4 regions of the Paenibacillus sp. J22P143 genome follow, and region 1 is predicted to be linked to each of the others. Evidence: a T-box and tRNA genes for the amino acid it is inferred to sense, from the RefSeq annotation. Region 1 holds a T-box; the other regions hold tRNA genes.

Region 1 (3,145 bases):
AAGTGCCTGGTAATCTACGCTTTTTGCTGAAAATGCGGTGAATTTTGCTCTCGGAGAGTATGATGATGATGGTTTATGAAATAACGACTTTGTGGGATGAAGCCCAGTGGCTTAAAGCAGAGCAAGTATACAACGAAGCTTTTCCTGAGCATGGAAGAAAAAATCGCGCACTCATCCGCAGCATGTTCGAAAGAGGCGTATGCATGCTGCACACATGGAGCCAAGGTGAAGATGTGGTTGCGATGGCTATTACTGCATTGAATAAGCAGGCACGAGTTCTTATCATCGACTATATTGCGGTTCGCCAAGCTCATCGTGGCCATGGTGTGGGATTGGCATGTATGTGTGACATCCGAATTTGGGCAGAAAACGAATTAGGATGCCAGGGCATCGTCATTGAGGTAGAGGCTGAACCTACCGCGGATAATGCGGAGCGAATTCGATTCTGGGAAAAAGCAGGATTTCTTTTGACCGATTACGTGCATACCTACATTTGGGTCCCCGAAACCTATCGGGCTATGTATTTTAGCATTGGTACGATCGAACAACAAGACGGGAAACGACTATTTGAATATATTACCAAGTATCATAAGAATGCGTACCGCGTTAAAGGGTGAAAAAAGGAATGTTACCAAATCCAAATACTGAGGGTGAGTCATAAATGATTGGCTATGTTAAACTTTGTAGTTGATATTTGAAATATAAGCATAAAGAGGGAATAGTAGGAGTTTAGAAAAGCGTTTGGAAGGAAGCGGTAATTCTTGATAGAATATTTGAAGATGATCCGGTAATAAATTTGTACACATAAGGAGATAAAACTATGGCAAAAAACAAATTACTAAGAATGGACAATGTTGGCATCGTTGTAGAATCCCTTGATGACGCAATCTCTTTCTTCGAGGAGATTGGCTTGAAGCTCGAAGGGCGAGCTACTGTCGAAGGTGAATGGGCTGGTCGTGTAACTGGGCTGGGTTCACAGTGTGTAGAGATTGCTATGATGGTTACCCCAGATGGCCACAGCCGACTTGAACTTTCGCGATTTCTCACCCCACCTACTATATCAGATCACCGAGCTGCTCCTGTAAATGCCCTCGGTTATCTACGCGTCATGTTCACCGTTGAAGACATTGACGAAATGGTATCCAGACTCACTAAGCATGGTGCTCAGCTCGTTGGCGAAGTGGTTCAGTACGGGGACTCCTATCGGCTCTGCTACATTCGTGGAAATGAAGGACTTCTAATCGGTTTGGCGGAACAACTCGGTAATAAATAAGTGACGTTTAAGATGATGCCCGAACAGATGAAGGCGTCAAACATTTCTATGTTAATGATCCATTATGTGGAGCTAAAAGAATTAGTGTTTTATGTTGAGAGTAAATTACACGATACCTGTTTACCGCTAATTGAGAAAGATGCATGGACGGTTTGGTTTGCTATCAAGAATGACTAAGAGGATAAACCTTGACATTCCCCTAAATCCCTTGTAAGATAATCAAAAATTCATATCAAAATATTGATGAATGGGACAGTAATTCCTAACAGACAGTCACAGCGAGCCGGGTCAGTGTAAGCCGGTACGGATGTTGCGAATGAAACGGACCCAGGAAATGGTTTGCCGAAATCGAGTAGGTAAATCCGGTCTGTCGACCGTTACGAAACAGAGGGGTTAAGCCATTGGTTTAACACTTAGAGTGGTACCGCGGGAATCTTCAGCTCTCGTCTCTTTCATAGAGACGGGGGCTTTTTATATTTTCTAGATAAAGGATTGGAGAGGAATACCATGTTAAATTATAAACTTTATTTTGCTGAAAAAATCTCATTGTTACTCACTGGTTTCGACGTACAGGAAATTGCTGCATGGATGGAATATCCTGTTGATCCGGAAAAAGGAGATCTATCTTTACCCTGTTTTCGTCTGAGCAAAGCACTTAGCAAACCGCCGCAAGTCATTGCGAATGAATTGAAAGCAGCGCTTCAAGATATCGAAATTGACGACATGCAAGCCGTATCTGGTTACCTGAACATTTTTATCAAGAAGGCTAAGTTAGCGGAATTCCTGATTACGCATATTAGTCAAGCTGGAGAACAATATGGATCCCGTAATCTGGGGCAGGGCAGGACGGTGGTTATCGACTTTTCTTCACCGAACATTGCGAAACCCTTTCATGTTGGCCATCTAAGATCCACGGTTATCGGGAATGCGTTATATCACATTCATTCTTTCCTAGGCTACAGCTGTGTGGGGATTAATCATTTAGGAGATTGGGGGACGCAATTCGGGAAACTGATTGTTGCCTTCCAACTATGGGGAAGTAAGGATGCTGTAACCAATGGGGCTATCGATGAGCTACTCCATCTCTATGTGAAATTCCATGAGGAAGCTGAGAAGGATCCTTCTTTAGAGGATCAAGCTCGTTCTTGGTTTACGAAAATGGAGCAGGGAGATCTAGAAGCACTTACCTTGTGGCAGTGGTTCGTTGAAATCAGTATCAGAGAATTTCAAAAGATTTATAAGCTGTTAGGCGTACAATTCGATGAGTATAAAGGTGAAAGCTTTTACAATGACAAGATGGCGCCCGTCATCCAGTCGTTGAAAGAAAAGCAGCTATTGGAAGCAGACGAAGGTGCCTGGTTAGTTCGTTTGGACACATTCGGCATGGCGCCAGCCTTAATGCTGAAGAAGGACGGCAGCTCCTTGTATCATACGCGTGATCTAACAGCAGCCATTTATAGAGCAAATAAGTTTGATTTCGATAAGTTGATTTATGTGACCGATTATGCTCAGAATCTGCATTTCCAGCAATGGTTTAAGGTTGTTGAATTAATGGGCTACGAATGGGCTTCTAAGCTTGAACATGTGGCATTTGGTCGCGTGAGCATTGAAGGAGGAAGTCTGTCGACGCGTAAAGGCAACGTGATTAAACTTGAAAATGTGCTGGAGCAAGCGATCCAGAAAATAAAGGATGTCATCGATGCAAGAAACCCAGGATTGGCAAATAAAGAACAAGTTGCTGAGCAAGTTGGGATTGGGGCTGTCATTTTTAACGATTTGAGTGCAAACCGAATCAAAGATATCCATTTTTCGTGGGAAGAAGCTCTTAATTTCGATGGTGAAACGGGGCCATACGTGCAGTACACTTATGCG
Region 2 (3,145 bases), on a different contig from region 1:
CTTTATGTGGAACGTCAAGAACGGATTGGTCATTTGTGTACGAGTGAACAGTTGTCATCATACCTTTTACGATTCCGAAGCTATCGTTGATAACTTTCGCGAAAGGAGCTAGACAGTTCGTTGTACATGAAGCGTTGGAGATGATTGTGTGTGCAGCTGGATCGTATTTGTCTTCGTTAACACCAAGTACGATTGTGATATCTTCGTCGGAAGCAGGAGCGGAAATGATAACTTTCTTAGCTCCACCTTTCAAGTGAAGAGCTGCTTTTTCTTTTGCTGTGAAAATACCAGTGGACTCGATTACGATTTCAGCGCCTACAGATGCCCAAGGCAGGTTCCCAGGGTCACGCTCAGCAAAAACTTTGATGGAACGACCGTTAACGATCAATTCGCCTTCTCCAGCTTCAACCGTAGCGTCTAGTTTACCGTGAGTAGTGTCATATTTAAGCAAGTGAGCCAAAGTTTTAACGTCTGTCAAATCGTTTACTGCCACGATTTGTACATCATTGCTGTTCAATGCTGCGCGGAATACGTTACGACCAATACGTCCGAAACCGTTAATACCTACTTTTGTTGTCATAGTGATTTCCTCCTAATATTACATAAATATTATATTTCAAAACGCAGCCAAGGGCATACGTTATGATGTCAACTTCTCTGCTAAACATGCTTCATAATTTCTAGGGCTGCTGCTTCGTCTGTGACAAGCACATCTTCTTGCCCATGCCGCAGTACAGAAGCGATCGCTTCACCCTTGCTCTTCCCGCCGGCAACACCAATCACAACCTCAACACGCTGCAGATCTTCCAGCCGCAGTCCGACTGTCGGCATCTTATGAACCACATTTCCTTGGCGGTCAAAATAATATCCGAGCGCCTCAGCAAGCGCCCCATCCGCTCTCAGACTGCCCGTAGTCTCAGCATCTACTTTACGTCTGCGTGCCATGACCATAGCATCTCCGATACCATGTACAACAATGCGACAACTCCGCACTGCGTTCACAACTTCCTGGATCTGCGGATCTTGAATGAGAGATTGATACGCTTCTTCTCCAAGATGATCTGGGACATGCAGCAGTCTGTATTTCCCACCTGTTTTCTTGGCCATAATGGAAGCAATCGTGTTCGCTTGCATATCCACACTTTCGCCAAGTCCACCGCGTGCAGGAACGAACCAACTGCCCTTCATTGAAGAAGATATCGCTAGGTTATTAGCGATCTGCGCCATCGTCGATCCACCGGTTACTGCGATGATATCATCTTTGGCCACATATTTACGCAGGGCGGCCGCACCAGCGCGTCCAAGCTCCTTCTTCGTAAATACCGAAGTGTCAGAATCTCCTGGGACAATGATCACGTTGGAAATGTGAAAGGCTTTGGCAATGCTGTCTTCCAAATCCGTCAGGCCAAACGCCATCTTAATGATCGGCTGCATATCCTCCAGCAGCTGACGACCAGACTCGCTGATCTTCATACCGCTTGCGTCAGATTCCAGAAGCCCTAGCTCCTTCAGGAAATCCACTTCACCGCGAAGTACGCGCTCCGTCATATCGAGTGAGGACGCTAACGTCCTTCGTCCGACAACGCCAGAAACCAAGATGTGTTGCAGAATCGAGTAGCGTTTCTTCATGATGTCCATAAGATCCGGCATGAGCTGTTTCTGAATGTCTAGAATCTCTCTCATAGGACGACTCCTAACGCTCCGATCCATTCCAGGACATTTTATGTCCCGGGTATACATTTTCTGTCCCACCCGGACGAAAAAAAAGTTCCTTGCACGATTCATATTTCGTTTCTCATTTACATTTCTTATTATAACCAATCTCAGAGCAATATTCAACATTTGTTCAAACATTTTTCGTAAGTTAGGCCTGTAAGGGCTTACCTCCTTGCTTTTTCTGGATACCTGCCTTATAATTACCCTTGCTTCTCTTTTTCTAAACTATGCGCCCGTGGTCCAATGGATATGACGTAGGCCTCCGAAGCCTGAGATAAAGGTTCGATTCCTTTCGGGCGCGTCCACTAAAAACAATAACTATGCATAAGCAGTAACCCCGAATCAGCTCCGAAGCTGATTTTTTTTGCGTTTAGTTTGACCTTTCTTGACCTTCAGACGTTTTTTCGTTATCATACTTGTAGATACTGTAAATAGTATGTAACCCAACCCCAAGGAGGTCATTCTCATGAGTTTTATTCCTATGGTCGTCGAACAGGACGCGCGCGGTGAAAGAGGATATGACATCTACTCTCGCTTGCTGAAGGACCGCATTATATTCTTAGGCACGGGTGTCAACGATGTTGTGGCGAATTCCATCATTGCTCAGTTGCTCTTCTTGGCCGCTCAAGATCCTGATAAAGATATCTCGCTTTACATTAACAGTCCAGGCGGCTCGATCACGGCCGGTATGGCCATCTTCGACACGATGCAGTTCATCAAACCAGACGTATCCACGATCTGTGTAGGTATGGCCGCTTCGATGGGCGCATTCTTGCTTACAGCTGGTGCCAAAGGCAAGCGTTATGCGCTTCCGAACAGCGAAGTCATGATTCACCAACCGCTTGGCGGCGCAGAAGGTCAAGCCTCAGACATCGAAATTCGTGCAAAGCGCATTTTGAAAATGAGAGATAACCTGAACACCATCCTAGCTGAGCGCACAGGACAAACCTTCGAGCGTATCGAGAAGGATACCGACCGCGATAATTTCATGAGTGCTAAGGAAGCAGCCGAATACGGACTCATCGATAAAGTCATCGAGCGCGTCTAATTTTATACAGATAAACAGCCTAACATCATTGCTCACCCGAGCGTTGAAGTTAGGCTGTTTTTTTCTACTTTTTATCTTCCAATGGATAGAAAATCAAATCAATCGGAAACGCTGAGCCTGCTGGAGGCGTGAACTCAATATCTAACGCATCTTCTGTACCCGTCGTACGTGCCAGTACTTCCAAGCCATCGAATGCCGTAATGACACCGGAATACGGCACAGGAATGATTTCACCATTGATCTTAAACGGCCCTTTGAACACGCCGCCTCTAGCCATGATCATCACTGCCATTTTGCGCGGCTTATCCGCATGGATTTTGTAGACCACGCCATAATTCCCGCCATTCACAACATCCATCTTCCGCATGACGTCATAGCCTT
Region 3 (3,145 bases), on a different contig from region 1:
CGAGGCACTGAAGGCCGAAGCAATCCGTGAAGTACCGATCGGCGCCATCGTCGTCCATCAAGGTCAAATTATTGGCCGCGGTTATAATTTACGTGAAACAACCTTAGATCCTCTCGCGCATGCGGAGATGATTGCGATTAAGCAGGCAAGTGAGCATTTACAGGCTTGGCGTCTTCTAGACTGCCAGCTCTATGTGACGCTGGAGCCTTGTCCGATGTGTGCAGGTGCGATCGTGCAAGCACGTATTCCTCAAGTGATTTACGGAACGGTAGATCCGAAGGCAGGCTGTGCGGGGACGTTAATGAACTTGCTGCAGGAGGACCGGTTCAATCACCGGGTCGATGTGGTAAGCGGCGTTTTACAAGAGGAGTGTTCCACGATGTTGACGCAGTTTTTTCGAAAATTGCGCGGGAAGGCGTAAAACCTTCCTTACTTTAACTGGATCGAACGTACGATGAAGAAGATAATTGTGCCAAACAGCATCAGCAGCAGGAAGCCCAGGATCCATACGTTAAGATCAGCGATACCCTTTTTAGCGCTTTGGACAACAGACCATTCAATGAAGCCAAACAGAATTACAATCATCGCTTTTAAACTGTTGATAAATAAACGAGCATTCTGGTATTGTCCATGGGCATTCTCGGTCGTAATTGGGGACGGATAATTATACACATGAGGGATCTTGCTTAGGAGAGTCAAGCCAACATAGACGATAACACCTATGAGTGGTAAGGCAATCAAACTCATCTTATTCCCCCAACCATCGATATCCCCTTTACCGTTAAAATGCATCGGAATTCGCTCTGGCAAGGCATGCCATTCGTAAGCTACATAAGCGATCATACTTACGATCACTAACAGAGAGATGACATCAAGAACTGTTTCAGCTTTAGTTCTGGGCAGTTGAATGACGGGACGATTCTTCACGTGGCACCTTCTTTCTATCGATTTATAAAGAATTGTAGTAAATGTTTATACTATTCTTTATTCACTATGTACATTCCTTGCTCAAATGAAACCTTCTTCATGTCCATGGGCTAAAATGGTTGCACCTCCAAAACATCTCGTGTTAGAATGACGATACTATGCGCCCGTAGCTCAGCAGGATAGAGCAACAGTTTCCTAAACTGTAGGTCGTACGTTCGAATCGTATCGGGCGCGTATACCTTATATTTTAAGGCTAAACCATGTAAACACTAAGACCCTCCATTGGCGACAAACCAACTTGGAGGGTTTTTTCTATGTCCAAAGCATCATTCCTAGGCAAAAAACGAATTATGTCAAGAGATACCAGTTCGCAGTCAAAAATCTATCAAGAATTTTTAAATGGTGAAATTGAAAAAGAGTCATGGCTTGTTATGACACAAGCCATGACTCTTTTTCGAATTATTTCTTAGTTTTCAAGAACTCGTCAACTTGTTTTTGAAGTTCAGCGATTACTTTGTCTGAACCTGCTTTTTTCATTTTATCAATGAATTCTGCATATTTTTTTTCAGAATCAGTAACTGCTCCTGTTTCAATGACAGTTCCAGTGCCAGCATATTCTTTAACAACCGCAGCAATCTGTGCAAGTTCTATTTTAATTGGATCAAGATTAGGCTTATAACCAAGTAATGGTGAAACTGTAGCACTGGCATTCGCGTCTTGCCAAATTTTCGTGTAATTAGCTGGATTAGCTTGTGTTTCGAAACTGTTAGCTACATTACCAAGATTCCATGGAAATGCGCCATATTTTGCATCTGCTGTTCCTTGACCTGAGTAACCAATGGTTTCGATTTTATTGTCGCCAATTTTCTTGTAATGTTTGCCTTCAATACCCCATACCAAAAGGTTATATAGATCTTTCCCTTTAGCAGTATCTAACAAATTAATAAGCTGCATAGCACGCTCAGGGTTTTTAGATGTTCTTGTAATAGCAAGGTTTGTGCCATCAGACAAATTGGAGATGGTATACTTCTCTTCCATTGGAATAACCTGAATTGGGAAACCATATCTTGTTGACTCTGATTTCGAAACATCTTCGATACTGCCAACCATCGTATGGAACCAAGCGACGTTTCCATCTGGCTTACCTTCATCTTGTCGCTGATTTTGCAAGCTCAACATATCTTTACGGATATATCCTTTGGCAAACCAATCCGTCATTGTTTTGATATAACGTTGCTCATCAGGTGTGTCATACAAATTGATTACCTTTAGGCTCTTCGGATCTTTCAAATCGCCTACTAATTTGAAAGATGGTGTAATGATATTGTGATGCTGCATACTCGTAAGTACAGCTGGGCTAAACCCTTTGCGTAATTGATTGTTCTGTTTCAATTTCTCTAGGTAACCTTCGATGACAGCGAGAGATTCCTTGGAGACAGGACCCGTTTTAAAGAAAGTTTCTTGTGCTACTTTCGGATCGATGTATCCTTTTTCGACAAACTCTTTCGGTACACGCAATGCTGGACGGTTATCTACGGCTTGTGAATAATTTGGAATGGCATATAATTTGCCATTAACACGGGCGCGGTCTAGTACCCAGGCAGGAAGCTCTTTCTTAATTTCTGGCGCATATTTATCAACGAGGGCATCCAATTCAATATAAGAACCTTTGTTGACCTCAGCTGGATAATCCAACGCATATCCTGTCCATGCGATGTCAATTTCCTCGGATGCAGCGGCCATTAACTTCCACTTTTCAGGGTATTGTACGCTAGTAAAGGGTACGAATTCTACCTTCGTGTTTGGCAGAAATGTTGCCAATTTCTTGTTAAACTCATCATAAACCTCTTGTGAATCCGCTTGCTTACCTGGACCCACCGTAATAAACTTCAATGTAACTTGTTTTGCTGCCACTGTTGCAGCAGGCGCTACACTCGTAGTAGCGGATGGCGTGTCGGCTGTTACACCGCAACCAGATAGGATGATAGCCGTTGTCATACTTAGAACAATTGTCTTGCTAAATACAGTTTTAAGCGGTTTCATTTTTTTATTTCCCCCTTTAATCTCTCTATATGCATACGACAAGTTTGGAACTTATCGTCCGACCCTGAGCTGTAGTATATAACATACTAAACACGATAATCAACCAAACGTTGTTCATCAATGTACAAAAAAGCCATTGTATTTTTAGACTGAGATACATTATGATATTAAGTGC
Region 4 (3,145 bases), on a different contig from region 1:
TCAAGCTTATTTTCTTTACGGGTGGAAACAGGAACATGCAGCAGGCTGGATGAAGGCTGCAGCAGCATGCGCTCATAAGGAACGATTGCTTCAAGTTGAGCAAGGAAATCAAGCTGCTTACTCAAATCCGTCTGCCAAATATTGCGTCCATCCACAATGCCAACGCCAAGCACTTTATCCGCTGGGAAGCCATGTGTCTGGAGATGACTCCAGTTCAACTCATATCCATGGATAAAATCAAGTCCAATCCCATGAACGGGAAGGGAAATAAGATCCTGGTATTGATCAACGGCATCGAAATACGTTTGAACGATGATTTTAAGAGTCGGCGCAGCTGCCGTCAGCGTCGCGAAGATGTGCTTTACACGTCCTAAATCTGTTGAGCTTAAAGACTGCACAAGAATCGGCTCATCGATCTGTACCCATTCCACACCTTCCTCTGCCAGCTCCGTCAAAATACGTGAATAGAGCGGTAGAAATAATTCGATTAGGCTATCGATTTCATTTGTTTTATACCCCTTAGCTAGCTTAAGGAAAGTAAATAGGCCTAGAACCACAGGCTTCCCATGAATGCCCAGCTTTTGCTTAGCCTCTCGATAAGCCTCAAGTGGCTTGTTGATCGTAAGCGCTGGCTGTGCATCCTGTAATTCAGGAACGATGTAATGATAATTGGTGTTGAACCATTTGGTCATTTCACAAGCTGTCGCCCCTTGACTGCCGCGAGCCATCGCATAGTAAGTGGCAAGTGGGACTTCGCCGCCTTCATAGGGGAAACGCTTTGGAACGAGTCCGAACATGGTGGATGTGTCCAGCACGTGATCATAGAGGCTGAAGTCACCTACAGGGATAAGGTCAATACCTTTTTGCTGCTGCAGGCGCAGGTTATGTAGACGGATGTCTTCGATTTGCTTTGTAAACTCACTCTCGTCTAGCTTGCCTGCCCAAAAGGCCTCTAACGCTTTCTTCCACTCGCGGTTCTCGCCAATTCTTGGATATCCTAAATTACTGCTTAATAGTGCGCACATGGGGTAATCCTCCTCAATTTTTGCTTGTGTACGAATCCCGGAAAATCAAAAAAGGGCATCTCTAACCTTAATAAAAAAGGTTAAAGATACCCTGTGTATGTGTATACAGTGTTTACGATCTCTAACACCTCCCTATCTCCCGTAGGTAAAACAGTGCTGTCAGAATTAGGCAGGTCTCCTGGCTCCAGAATCCTCGTCAAACGCTCGCCTTCCCGATCTTTCGATCAGTGGCACCGGTGGCGTCGACTCCTCTGTTACAGTGGCGGGACCGCGTCGGTATTACACCGAACTTCCCTTTTAAGCTCTAGTCAAATGTGGCATGACCAAAGCACCTATTCCCACAATATGCAATTGATGAATACTATACATGAAATCCAAGCGTATGCAAAGACTTTGTTTTCGACTGCTTTTGTTTGAAATTATTCCTTATTGAAAATAAAAAAGTGAGCCGTTATTCCTTATGAATAAACAAAAAAAAGACCGCGATTTCTCGCGGTCTTTTCTCTAACTGCAACGTCCCAGGAGGGATTCGAACCCCCGACCGCACGCTTAGAAGGCGTGTGCTCTATCCAGCTGAGCTACTGAGACCCATGTCACTTCTTACCGCCTGGACTTAATCCGTTTGGCGAAGCAAGAGTTATAATATCATATCGTTTTGTAGGAAGTCAACACTTTTGTTAATATTTTTTTTGCAATCATTTGGATGATGGAGTAAACTGGCACAAACAAGACCATGAACAGAGGTGATCCCTATGTCAGACCCTACTTTGGATAATGTCATTCTTTTTCCTAAAACAGAGAAGTTCTATGAAGACGAGTTAACGAAGTTGTTACGCTCCGAGCAATATAAAGAAGCGCTAGAGATGCTTACTTTTCTGCTGCAATTTCCCAATATCGATGCGAATAAGTCTGATCAATGGGAAGCCCTGCGCCACTGGTTGCTCACCATGTTTCCAGAGACCATGTTTCCATCAACAGAAACAGAAGAAGAGGATTCAGAGGAAGAATCTGCTTTAATGCGGCAATACATTCATGACAAGGCTGCTTCGGATGATGGGGCTTTTGTGATGAAGCTTCAAAAGATGCTTCAAGAAGGATCGCTGGAGGGACAAGTGAGTGCCTTGGAGCAGCTTGCTTATATCGAGCAACCTGAGGTGAGCCAGTACGTGAAGACCTGGCTTTGCGAAAGGGCAAGACACCCTCATCTTCAATTCAAAGCCCTTCAAACGCTTAAACAGATGGGGGAGCATGGCTATATCGAGTTTCCCAAGAATGGTAAAACCGTTCTCGTCGAAATTGATGAGACGCCGCTAACAGCGGAGGATTTTCCATTACGAATTCGTGATATGATTCGCAGAGTCGGGGACATTAGTGAAATAAGCCAGCCTGACTTTGTCTACTTTGCTACCCAGACTTGGCAGGAGTTTCTTGCCTATGCGTATGGAACTTCGATATACGCTGAGTTACTAAGGACAGAAGAAAGTGCGGTAGACGTGTGGGCCTCCGCGCTGCATGCGATTTTGCAAGATAAATTGTTTGGTACGGTTGATCGCGATGAGTTGTTAGAGATCTATGGAATTGTGGATGAGATGACGTTGCAATGGAAGCGGGCGCACAACGTGCTTACCGCATTTGTTAAGCAATTTAGCCCTGATCCTAGCTAAGAACAATGCTCGCTTGAAATGAAAATGTTATATGGTATAATAGAATGGTTATAATGAGCTTAACGTGAAAAATATATGTCATGGTACATTTTTGGAGGGGAAGGCATAAAATGAAAGCAAGTTGGGAAAAAATAGAGAAGAACGTTGGCGTTCTTGAAGTTGAAGTTGGGGCAGAACGTGTAGCAGATGCTTTGGATAAAGCATTTAAGAAGGTATCAGCGAAAGTGAATGTTCCAGGATTCCGTAAAGGGAAAGTGCCTCGTTCAATCTTTGAAGCTAAATTCGGTGTTGAAAGCTTGTATCAAGATGCACTAGATATCATTTTGCCAGAAGTTTACGTAGAAGCGATTGAAGAGGTTAAAATCGAGCCTGTTGATCGTCCTGAAGTAGATGTTGAGCAATTTGGTAAAGGTCAAGTCTTGAAATTCAAAGCTAAAGTAACAGTTAAGCCTGAAG

Evidence for each region. A T-box is a leader RNA that pairs with one kind of tRNA and senses whether it is charged. The one in region 1 lies ahead of argS (arginine--tRNA ligase), so its partner is inferred to be a tRNA-Arg.
Region 2: it has a tRNA-Arg gene. The T-box ahead of argS (arginine--tRNA ligase) is inferred to sense a tRNA for this amino acid. The anticodon was not compared.
Region 3: it has a tRNA-Arg gene. The T-box ahead of argS (arginine--tRNA ligase) is inferred to sense a tRNA for this amino acid. The anticodon was not compared.
Region 4: it has a tRNA-Arg gene. The T-box ahead of argS (arginine--tRNA ligase) is inferred to sense a tRNA for this amino acid. The anticodon was not compared.

Annotation. Positions count from the first base shown of each region.
Region 1 is NZ_JCAUAQ010000019.1:63,728-66,872, forward strand. It holds gene AC58PQ_RS21610 (DUF4132 domain-containing protein) at 1-13, shown strand, start outside; gene AC58PQ_RS21615 (GNAT family N-acetyltransferase) at 66-617, shown strand; gene AC58PQ_RS21620 (VOC family protein) at 821-1,273, shown strand; T-box leader at 1,508-1,727, shown strand; gene argS (arginine--tRNA ligase) at 1,781-3,145, shown strand, end outside.
Region 2 is NZ_JCAUAQ010000030.1:30,657-33,801, reverse strand. It holds gene gap (type I glyceraldehyde-3-phosphate dehydrogenase) at 1-580, opposite strand, end outside; gene AC58PQ_RS25860 (sugar-binding transcriptional regulator) at 661-1,683, opposite strand; tRNA gene AC58PQ_RS25855 (tRNA-Arg) at 1,946-2,017, shown strand; gene clpP (ATP-dependent Clp endopeptidase proteolytic subunit ClpP) at 2,183-2,764, shown strand; gene AC58PQ_RS25845 (stalk domain-containing protein) at 2,829-3,145, opposite strand, start outside.
Region 3 is NZ_JCAUAQ010000011.1:13,123-16,267, reverse strand. It holds gene tadA (tRNA adenosine(34) deaminase TadA) at 1-421, shown strand, start outside; gene AC58PQ_RS16535 (DUF1648 domain-containing protein) at 430-927, opposite strand; tRNA gene AC58PQ_RS16530 (tRNA-Arg) at 1,088-1,161, shown strand; gene AC58PQ_RS16525 (hypothetical protein) at 1,242-1,397, shown strand; gene AC58PQ_RS16520 (ABC transporter substrate-binding protein) at 1,387-2,970, opposite strand; tRNA gene AC58PQ_RS16515 (tRNA-Ser) at 3,144-3,145, shown strand, end outside.
Region 4 is NZ_JCAUAQ010000009.1:104,743-107,887, forward strand. It holds gene metE (5-methyltetrahydropteroyltriglutamate--homocysteine S-methyltransferase) at 1-1,025, opposite strand, end outside; cobalamin riboswitch at 1,176-1,376, opposite strand; tRNA gene AC58PQ_RS15430 (tRNA-Arg) at 1,540-1,613, opposite strand; gene AC58PQ_RS15435 (hypothetical protein) at 1,778-2,689, shown strand; gene tig (trigger factor) at 2,800-3,145, shown strand, end outside.